DNA from 3 places in the Mesorhizobium sp. LEGMi-168a genome. Region 3 is predicted to be linked to each of the others. Evidence: predicted binding sites of a transcription regulator. Region 3 holds the regulator's gene; each other region holds the start of a gene.
What was found. Region 3 encodes LexA, which represses DNA repair genes until DNA is damaged. Its sites were predicted from a motif close to TGTTCNNNNTGTGTTCNG; they were not measured.
Positions count from the first base shown of each region.

Region 1 (3,275 bases), on a different contig from region 3:
TCGCGCAGCGCCGCGCGCGGCTTCGGCTTCAGCTCGTCGCTTTCGGCGAGGTTGCCGGCGGCTTCCAGCATAGGGATGCGCAGCGCGCGCGCCGTGTCGTGGATCTGGCGGATGGTGGCTTCGCCCAGCCCTCGCTTCGGCACATTGACGATGCGCTCGAAGGCGAGGTCGTCGCCGCCGTTGGCGACGACGCGGAAGAAGGCGAGCGCATCGCGGATTTCCAGCCGCTCGTAGAAGCGCGGGCCGCCGATGACGCGATAGTTGAGGCCGAGCGTGATGAAGCGGTCTTCGAAGGCGCGCATCTGGAAGGACGCGCGGACGAGAATCGCCATGTCGTTCAGATTGTGCTTCTGCCGCTGATAGGCCTCGATCGCCTCGCCAACGGCGCGCGCTTCTTCCTCGGAGTCCCAGGCGGCATGGACATGCACCTTGTCGTCCTCGGGGTCGTCGCGGTCGGTGAACAGCGTCTTGCCGAAGCGGCCCTCATTGTGGGCGATCAGATGCGAGGCGGCACCCAGGATATGCGCGGTGGAGCGATAGTTGCGCTCCAGCCGTATGATGGTGGCGCCCGGGAAATCCTTGTCGAAGCGCAGGATGTTGTCGACCTCGGCGCCGCGCCAGCCATAGATCGACTGGTCGTCGTCGCCGACGCAGCAGATGTTTACGGTGGCCGGGCGGCGATTTCCCTCCCCCTTGAGGGGAGGGTGGCCGAGCGAAGCCCGGTCGGGTGGGGTCCTCGCGGCAGTGCTCGACGCCCTGAAGGTCGACGACTGGGCGGTGCCTTCTGAGGCGACCCCCTCCGCCCGCTCCGCGGGCACCTCCCCCTCAGGGGGGGAGGATTGCGGCCGCTGCGCCAGCAGCCGCAGCCACATGTACTGCGCGGTGTTGGTGTCCTGATACTCGTCGACCAGGATGTATTTGAACTTGCGGTGATAGTCCTTCAGCACGTCCGGATAGGCGCGGAAGATGCGGATCGGGTGATAGAGCAGATCGCCGAAGTCGCAGGTATTCAGCGTCTGCAGCCGTTCCTGATAGGCCTTGTAGAGCTGACGGCCCTTGCCGTTGCCGAAGCTGCGGGCGTCGCCTTCCGGAATCTCATCGGGCCCGAGGCCCTTGTTCTTCCAGTTGTCGATCATCTGCGCGAACTGCTTGGCCGGCCAGCGCTTGTCGTCGAGCCCTTCGGCCTGGATCAGCTGCTTGATCAGCCGCACCACATCGTCGGTGTCGAGGATGGTGAAATCGGATTTCAGCCCGGCAAGCTCGGCGTGACGGCGGAGCAGCTTGACGCCGATCGAATGGAAGGTGCCGAGCCAGGGCATGCCCTCGACATTCTCGTTGCCGATCAGGATGCCGATGCGCTGCTTCATCTCGCGCGCGGCCTTGTTGGTGAAGGTGACGGCGAGGATCTGCGAGGGGTAGGCCCTTCCGGTGGCCAGGATGTGGGCGATGCGCGTGGTCAAGACGCGCGTCTTGCCGGTGCCGGCGCCGGCCAGCACCAGGACCGGACCCTCAGTTGTTTCGACAGCGAGCCGCTGCTCGGGATTGAGGCCGTTGAGGTAGTCGGCCGCGCGGTTCTGCGCGCTGCGGGCCGCCATGGCGCGCGCGGCAATGCCGGACGGGGCCGCGGGCCGCGCATTCGGTTCGTCAAAGAAGGGCATGTCTTCCGAAAAGCCGGACATCGCCCCCGAATGTAGTGATTCGGCAGCGAAAGGCCAGAAGTGTCTACGTTTTGTTCCATTTTTGCACCGCTCCGGTTCGCTTGACAGGCGCGGCCGGCGGGGGAAAGGTGCCGGCAGGGCAGGGACGGCATGCCGTCTCCTCGAGAGCCATCGCAGGCGCGCAACAGTCGAAGGAGTATCATCTTGGCTGTCACGATCACCTCCCTCGTCCTCTTCCTCATCGGCCTGGTACTCGGCGGCGGCGGCATCTGGTTGGTCTCGCTGGGCGGCAGCTGGTACTACGCCATCGCCGGCCTGGTCTTCTTGATCACCGCTTGGCTGCTCTTCAGGCGCAGGTCGACATCGCTCTGGCTCTACGCGGCGTTCGTGATCGCCACGCTGTGCTGGGCTGTCTGGGAGATCGGTTTCGACTGGTGGCAGCTCGGTCCGCGCGGCGGCATCATCGTCCTCATCGCGCTGTGGCTGCTGACCCCATGGGCAAGACGGAGTTTCACGGGCCCGGACGGACGGGCGCCGCTCATTCTGGCCGTGCTCGCCTCGCTTGCCGTGGCGGGCTACTCGATGACCGCCGACCCCAAGGACATCGGCGGCAGCCTCAGCCCGGACAAGGCAACGCCGACGGCCAATCTTGGCGGCGACATGCCGGCCGGCGAATGGCACTTCTACGGCCGCACGCCGTTTGGCCAGCGCTATTCGCCGCTCGACCAGATCACGTCGGACAATGTCGCCCGGCTGCAGCCGGCCTGGACCTATCGCACCGGCGACGTGAAAGGTCCCGACGATATCGGCGAGACGACCTATCAGGTGACGCCGCTGAAAATCGGTGATGCGCTGTTCATCTGCACGCCGCATAATTTCGCCATCGCCGTCGATGCTGCGACCGGCAAGGAGAAATGGCGCTACGATCCCAAGATCAAGCTGGACCCCAATCGCCAGCACCAGACCTGTCGTGGCGTATCCTACTATGCAGACGCCAAGATCGCGGCCGGACAGCCCTGCGCCGCGCGCATCTATCTGCCGACGTCCGACGCGCGGCTGATCGCGCTCGACGCCGCCAACGGCCAGGTGTGTCCGTCCTTCGCCGAAGGCGGGACGCTGAACCTGCTTGCCGACATGCCGTATCCGAAGTCGGGCTATTACTATTCGACCTCGGCGCCGCTGATCGTCGCCGGGAAGATCATCGTCGGCGGCGCGGTCAACGACAATTATTCGACCGAAGAGCCGTCGGGCGTCATCCGCGCTTATGACGCCGGCACCGGCGCTTTGCTGTGGAACTGGGATTCCGGCAATCCGGACCAGACGGCGCCGCTGCCGGCGGGACAAAAATACACAAACAACTCCCCCAACATGTGGTCGACGGCGAGCGCCGACGAGAAGCTTGGGTTGCTCTACGTGCCGCTCGGCAACCAGACGCCGGACCAGCTCGGCATGGGCCGCAGCGCCAATGTCGAGAAATTCTCGTCCTCGATCACGGCGCTCGACCTCAACACCGGGCAATTGCGCTGGGTGCGCCAGACCGTGCATCACGACCTGTGGGACATGGACGTGCCGGCGCAGCCGACGCTCATCGACATCACCTCGGCCGGCGGTGCGATG
Region 1 covers NZ_JBZEGV010000012.1:99,382-102,656, forward strand. Annotated here, with positions in the region: gene AC4FWB_RS17545 (ATP-dependent helicase) at 1-1,679, opposite strand, end outside; gene AC4FWB_RS17550 (glucose/quinate/shikimate family membrane-bound PQQ-dependent dehydrogenase) at 1,863-3,275, shown strand, end outside.
Region 1: AC4FWB_RS17545 (ATP-dependent helicase) is a predicted target of LexA. The motif match lies at 1,731-1,748, and genes of this name have one in related genera.

Region 2 (3,275 bases), on a different contig from region 3:
GATCGCCACCAGCGGCGTGTAGCGGTCGCACCAGTCGGCAAGGCCTTCGAGCAGGCGGCGGTCGGCTTCCGCGTCGGCTTCCACCACGTCGATCGAGGGATGCATGGCGCGCGCATCGGCAATGCCCATGCCGCGCTTCAGCTTCAGCGCCTCAGCCCGCTCGTCGAGGGCTGCGATGCGCTGGGCGTTGCTGTCGCGATGGCTGATCACAAGCGGTGGATGAGGCGGGGGCAGGTGATGCGAGGGCCGCGAACGCCAGGACCGCCCCAGACGCTGGCGCAGGATCCGCTCCGCGCAGAGGTACGGGAACCACAGCGACAGAATTCTCTGTTCTTTCTGCAAAAGCGTGCTCATCGGGGTTCCACTCCAGTGTGAATTGTCCGGGCAGGGCCGTGCGGCTCTTGCCGATATCGACGGTGAAGGCGGGGCGGCCGATCGAGCCGGCGAGCGGGCCGGCGACCGTCTCGCGGCTGGCTGAGGGGGCGGCCGAAACGATGAGGCGCACGGGCGCGGCCGTGGGTTCGGCCTCGCCGGCCTGGCGCAGCAAAAGCACCGGGCGGCCGGCGCTTTGGGCGCGGGCGTGCAGCCGCCGCGTGGCGGTAAGGTCGAGAAGCCGCTGGCTGCCGCGGATCTCGAGGATGACGGCGGCGAAGGCCGTCATGCGCGCGGCCTCCTCGGCGATCCAGAGCGCGTCGAGCAGCTTCGGCGCCTCGGAAAACAGCAATTGCTCCGGCGCGATGCCGAACAGGGCCTGGAGCCCGCTCGCATAGGGAAAGCCGGCCTCGCGAAAGATCTCCGCCGTGCGGATCCCGCGGAGCGGCCGGCCCGGCTTGTCCCTGAGGAGCAGGCTGATGAGCGACAGCGCGAAGCCGGCGACGGCGCCGGCATCACGGGTCTCCAGCCCATGGATTTCGCTGAGCGCCGCCTTGGGCAGGCCGCCGCCAAGGGCGGTATCGAGGCGCTCGATGCCGGTGTGCAGGAAAGCATCCGGCGAGGCCACCGCGAGGCCGCGCCGGATGATGTTGGTCTCGGGGGTGATGCCCGACCGGGCGACATAGACAGGCCCGCCGCGTGCCGGCGCCTCAAGGCGCTCGGGCAGCGTTCCCTCGATTTTCGCGATCTGGCGGCGCAGGGCAAAAACAGTTTCCCGCGCCACGGCGCTCATCGCCATGACGTTCACTTCCGGCAGCAATTGTTCCTGTTATGTTCTTATAGATTCCAGAGGACCCCGGAAGAGTCAAGCGGAGTCGCAAGGAATTTATTCCTTGAAATCGATAGGGTATCCATCACGCCTTGGAGAGGTGCTCCGCGCTGGCAACCGCCAGCGCTACAATAGGCAAGTGTTTTCCGGTACCACTTGCAGAACCCGGATGCCAACCTCGATCACTAGATGGACCTCGTTGACGAACTCGGTTTTTGGGAAAAGCAAGCGCTCCGTATTGACTTTCAATCCCGTCACAAGAGCATCGCTCTCCATCAGCACATGCAAAGTTACTCCATCAACGCCGGCTGCGTGCTGCTCGTCCATCGTAGGCATGCGCAGTGCGTCAAGCAGGGTTTTAATCCGTCCGTCGATGTCACCAGCTTGCGTAATGAGATTGCCAGGATCTTCTTGACGCAAGAAGAGAACGCTTAGGTCGCAGGCCAAATGGAGTGACTTTCTAACCAGCGGAACATATTGACTTTGGCCGACTGGAAGTTCTCCGAATAGTGGAACGTAAGCCCCGGGGTAAAATTCGTTAGCTTTCCTCGGGGACAATATGCCGCTTTCGTCCACCGCTAAGCCAATCTGCGGTCCATTCGGGTTCGGCGCCCATCCGACATTCTGTAATACATTTAGCGCTCTGCTAGTTTCCCATAAGGTCTTCAGTTGAGGACTAATGGCCTCGCGAATTTTGAAGACCTCTTTGGTCTTGGATTTGTTGCCGCTCGCCGAGAGCTGCCCCTGGTAGACGAGAGTGAATTTCATAACGCCCACAATAGGCGCAGACAGGTTGCGAAGCCAAATGTCTTGGCGTGACCATTGGCGAGCCTTTATTCCATCGCCCCAGAAGCAGCCAGCCCGCCGGCTCATTTGCCTCAATCGGCGCGAAAGCCTATATGCCGGGATCAAAGGAAATTTCATGGCCCGCATCTACAAGACCCGTACCTGGCACGACCAACTCTCGCCGTCGATGGAGGAAATGGAGCTTCTGGCTCTGGAGGCCTACGCCCATCTGCCGGAAGAGTTCCGCAAGCTCACCGGCGAGATCGTCATCCAGATCGCCGACTTCCCGACCGACGAGATCATGGACGACCTGTCGCTGGAGACGCCCTTCGACCTGCTCGGCCTGTTCGAGGGACGCGGCATCGCCGAGCGCTGGAACCCGCAGACCGGCGAAGGGCCGAACCGCATCACGCTCTACCGCCGCGCCATCCTCGACTACTGGGCCGAGAACGAGGAGACGCTGGGCGACATCGTCACCCATGTGCTGATCCACGAGATCGGCCACCATTTCGGGCTCTCGGACGACGATATGGAGCGGATCGAGGAAGCGGCGGAGCAGGCTGCGGCAGGCTAAAGCAATTCCAGGAAAAGTGTGTAACGGTTTTCCGTCCGGAATTGCGCCAAAGCAAAGGGATAGAGCAGTTCTGCGTTTCCGAGAAACGCTGAACCGCTCTAGACGCCCGCCCTACGCGCTCAAATATGCAGCGCGTGCCCCAGCGCCTTCAGCGCCGCTTCCTGGAAGCCTTCGCCTTGCGTCGGGTGCGCGTGGATGGTGCCGGCGATGTCCTCCAGCCGCGCGCCCATTTCGAGCGCCAGGCCGAAGGCCGCCGACAGTTCCGACACGCCCTGCCCGACCGCCTGGATGCCGAGCACCAGATGGTTGTCGGCGCGGGCGACGACACGGACGAAGCCGTCCTCGCCCTGCTTGGTCATGGCGCGGCCGTTGGCGGCGAAGGGAAACTGCCCGACCTTGATCTCCCCGGCGAGCGCCTTCGCCTCTTCCGGTGACAGGCCGGCCGTGACCAGCTCGGGATCGGTGAAGCAGATTGCCGGGATCGCCCGCTTGTCCCAGCTTCGTTTGTGGCCGGCGACGATCTCCGCCACCATCTCGCCCTGCGCCATGGCGCGATGCGCCAGCATCGGCTCGCCGGTGACGTCGCCGATGGCGTAGATGCCGCGCATCGAGGTCCGGCACTGGTCGTCGATGCGGATGAATTTTCCCGCCCTGTCGAGATCGATCTGCTCCAGCCCCCAGCCATCGGTCAGCGGCTTGCGGCCGACCGTGACT
Region 2 covers NZ_JBZEGV010000031.1:11,043-14,317, reverse strand. Annotated here, with positions in the region: gene AC4FWB_RS28355 (DUF6504 family protein) at 1-210, opposite strand, end outside; gene AC4FWB_RS28350 (ImuA family protein) at 152-1,171, opposite strand; gene AC4FWB_RS28345 (hypothetical protein) at 1,328-2,125, opposite strand; gene AC4FWB_RS28340 (metallopeptidase family protein) at 2,124-2,561, shown strand; gene lpdA (dihydrolipoyl dehydrogenase) at 2,681-3,275, opposite strand, start outside.
Region 2: AC4FWB_RS28350 (ImuA family protein) is a predicted target of LexA. The motif match lies at 1,194-1,211, and genes of this name have one in related genera.

Region 3 (3,275 bases):
CGATCCGGCCACTGAGGCGAGCATCGCCTCGGCGATCGAGAACGCGCGCGAAAACATTGCCGACCACATCAGAAGCACCGTCGGCGGACCCGAAGGCGAGATTGCCGCGGCGCTGATCGTCGGCGTTCGCGCCGGCATCCCCGAAGACATCAATGAGGCGATGCGGCGGACCGGCATCTACCACATCATCTCGATTTCAGGCCTGCACATGGCGCTGGTCGCCGGCACGATCATGCTCCTGCTGCGCGGCGCCTTCGCGTTGTTTCCGGATTTTTCCTCGCGGCGCCCGGTGAAGAAATATGCAGCGGCCATCGCGCTTATCTCGATCGCCGCCTATCTCGTCATCTCCGGCGTGGTTGTCGCCGCCGAGCGAAGCTTCATCATGCTGGCCGTGATGCTTGTCGCCGTGCTCTTCGACCGCGCGGCGCTGACGATGCGCAACCTGGCGATCTCGGCCATCGCCGTCATCCTTGTGTCGCCACATGAAGTGGTCGGTCCAAGCTTTCAGATGTCGTTTGCCGCGACCGCTGCCCTAGTCGGCGCCTATGCTGGCTGGGCCGACTACCGCGCCGACAAAGTGAGAGCGCCGCCGGCAAAGCGTTCGTTCCTGCGGTTCCTGTCGCGAAAGCTGGCGGTCGGAGCGGGTGGCGCCGCCATGACGTCGATCATTGCCGGAAGTGCTACGGCGCTGTTTGCCATCTGGCATTTCCAGCGCGTCTCGCCGCTCAGCTTATTGGCCAATCTGGCGATCATGCCGATCGTCACCGTCGTGATGTTCCTTGCCGTCGCCAGCGCGATCATGATGCCGTTCGGCTTCGACGGGCCTTTCCTCTATTTGATGGGCAAGGGTCTGACGGCAATGATCGCGATCTCGGCGTGGATTTCGCAATGGTCGCCGGTCGACGCCGTGGGGCTGATCTCGATCCAGTCGGTGCTGCTGGCGACCATCGCGCTCGTCATCGCCACCATGGCGACCACCTGGCTCAGGCTGGCGGCCGTTCCTTTCGCTCTGGCAAGCCTGTTGACGATCCCGCAGGTGCGCACGCCGGACCTGCTGATCTCCGAGGACGCACATCTGGTGGCCATGCCGATCGGCGGCGGCGAGCTCGCCGTCAACCGTGCCCGCTCCAACGAATTCACCACTGACAACTGGAAACGTGCGCTCAAGGCCGAAGCAATCGTGCCGCCAGAGACCTTCGCCGAAGGCGCGCTGGACATCGCCGACCCTGTCGACCTGCCGCCGGGGTCGCCGTTCTATTGCACCGGTGATCTCTGCATTGGCCGGCATCCGTCCGGCGCGATCGTCGCTTTGGCCGAGAATCGCGACAGTGCCAGGCCGGCCTGCGGCTTCGCCGACCTCATCGTCATCAACGACGCCACGGCCTATAATCCTTGCCGCGACCCGCGAGTCCTCGTCGTCACCAAGCGCCAGCTCGCACGTGACGGCAGTGCCGCCGTCTTCTTCGATCCGCAATCGGCAACGGCGCGGCCGGCCATTCGATATGCCGTCGAAAAGCCATATCGGCCTTGGCACGAGCAGCGAAAGTACTCACGTGAGGCAAGAGGCCTGCCGCCTTACCAGCGGCCTGAGAAGACCGATACGAAGCCGCCACAACCACTCAGTAGCGGCGGATGAGCCCGACCAGCTTGCCCTGAACCTTGACGCGGTCGGGACCGAAGATGCGGGTCTCATAGGCCGGATTGGCGGCCTCGAGCGCGATCGAGGCGCCCTTGCGGCGGAAGCGCTTGAGCGTCGCTTCCTCATCGTCGACCAGCGCCACCACGATCTCGCCCGGGCTCGCGGTATTGGCGTTGCGGATGATCACGGTATCGCCGTCGAAGATGCCGGCCTCGATCATCGAGTCGCCCTTGACTTCGAGCGCGTAGTGCTCGCCGCCCGCGATCATGTCCGGCGGCACTGTGATCGAATGCGTCTGGTGCTGGATGGCGTCGATCGGCACGCCGGCGGCGATGCGGCCCATCACCGGAATGGACACGGCCGAAACGGCATCGTCGTCATTGCTGGGCGTTGGCGTGCGCGAGGGCGCTGCCGGCTTGATCTGCCGGCCGAGATTGCCTTGGCCGCCCTGGATGACGCTCGGCGAAAACTTCTTCGCCGCGTTCAGGCCGGGCGCTATCGAATCTGGCAGCCGCAGAACTTCAAGGGCCCGCGCCCTGTTCGGCAGCCGGCGAATGAAGCCGCGCTCTTCCAACGCCGTGATCAGCCGATGGATGCCCGACTTCGAGGCAAGGTCGAGCGCCTCCTTCATCTCGTCGAAAGATGGCGGAATACCGCTTTCCTTGAGCCGTTCGTGAATGAACATCAGAAGTTCATGTTGTTTGCGCGTCAGCATGGCAACCCCCAGCGGGTCCTGAAACCAGAATCAGAAAACAAACCCAGAACAAACACTATCTGTTCCAGTTGTGTTCCGCAACCGTTTAAAGTTTAGTGAATGTGTTGACGTTTTGTTCAGCGTAACATCAGAACGCTGCATTCGGCGCCCGCTTCCGCTGCCGGGGCGAAGGGCTCGCGCACGATCAGGCCATTGGCGTTGGCCAGCGTCCTCAACATCGACGAATCCTGAATGCTAAACGGTGTCGCGACCAGCTGTCCGGCGTCCTCGCGCACGGCGGCCCGCACATAGTCTTGCCGGAGATCATTGGCGTGCATAGCGGCAGCCAATCGCGCGGTGCGGATGTCCTGCCGATGATCGCGGCCGCCCAGCCGTGCCAGAAGCGGCTTCAGGAACAATTGCGAGCAGACAAGGCTTGCCACCGGATTGCCGGGCAGGCCGATGCAGCGGATGTTGCCAAGCCGGCCAAACATCAACGGTTTGCCGGGGCGCATGGCGATCTTCCAGAAATCGAGCCGCATGCCTTCGCCGGTCAGCACGTCGTGGATCAGGTCGTGATCACCAACCGAGGCGCCACCGAGCGTCACGATGACATCAGCGCCAGCCTCGACTGCTTTCTTGACCAAGGCCGCGATTGCGTCGTGGCGGTCGGCCGCGATGCCGAGGTCGAGCGCGCGCGCCCCAACCGACTGGGCCGTAGCTGTGACGCCATAGGCATTGGACGAGATGATCTGGTCGGGGCCGAGCGCGCTGCCTGGGGGCAGCAGTTCATCGCCCGTGGCGATGATGGCGACCAGCGGCTGCCGCACCACGGTAAGGCTCGGATGATTGGCCGACGCCGCCAGCGAAAGCGCCGCCGGATCGAGCAGCCGGTCTTTTTCCAAGAGAACGTCGCCTTGCAAGAAGTCGAGGCCGGCTCGG
Region 3 covers NZ_JBZEGV010000001.1:145,828-149,102, forward strand. Annotated here, with positions in the region: gene AC4FWB_RS00740 (ComEC/Rec2 family competence protein) at 1-1,636, shown strand, start outside; gene lexA (transcriptional repressor LexA) at 1,620-2,354, opposite strand; gene AC4FWB_RS00750 (molybdopterin molybdotransferase MoeA) at 2,471-3,275, opposite strand, start outside.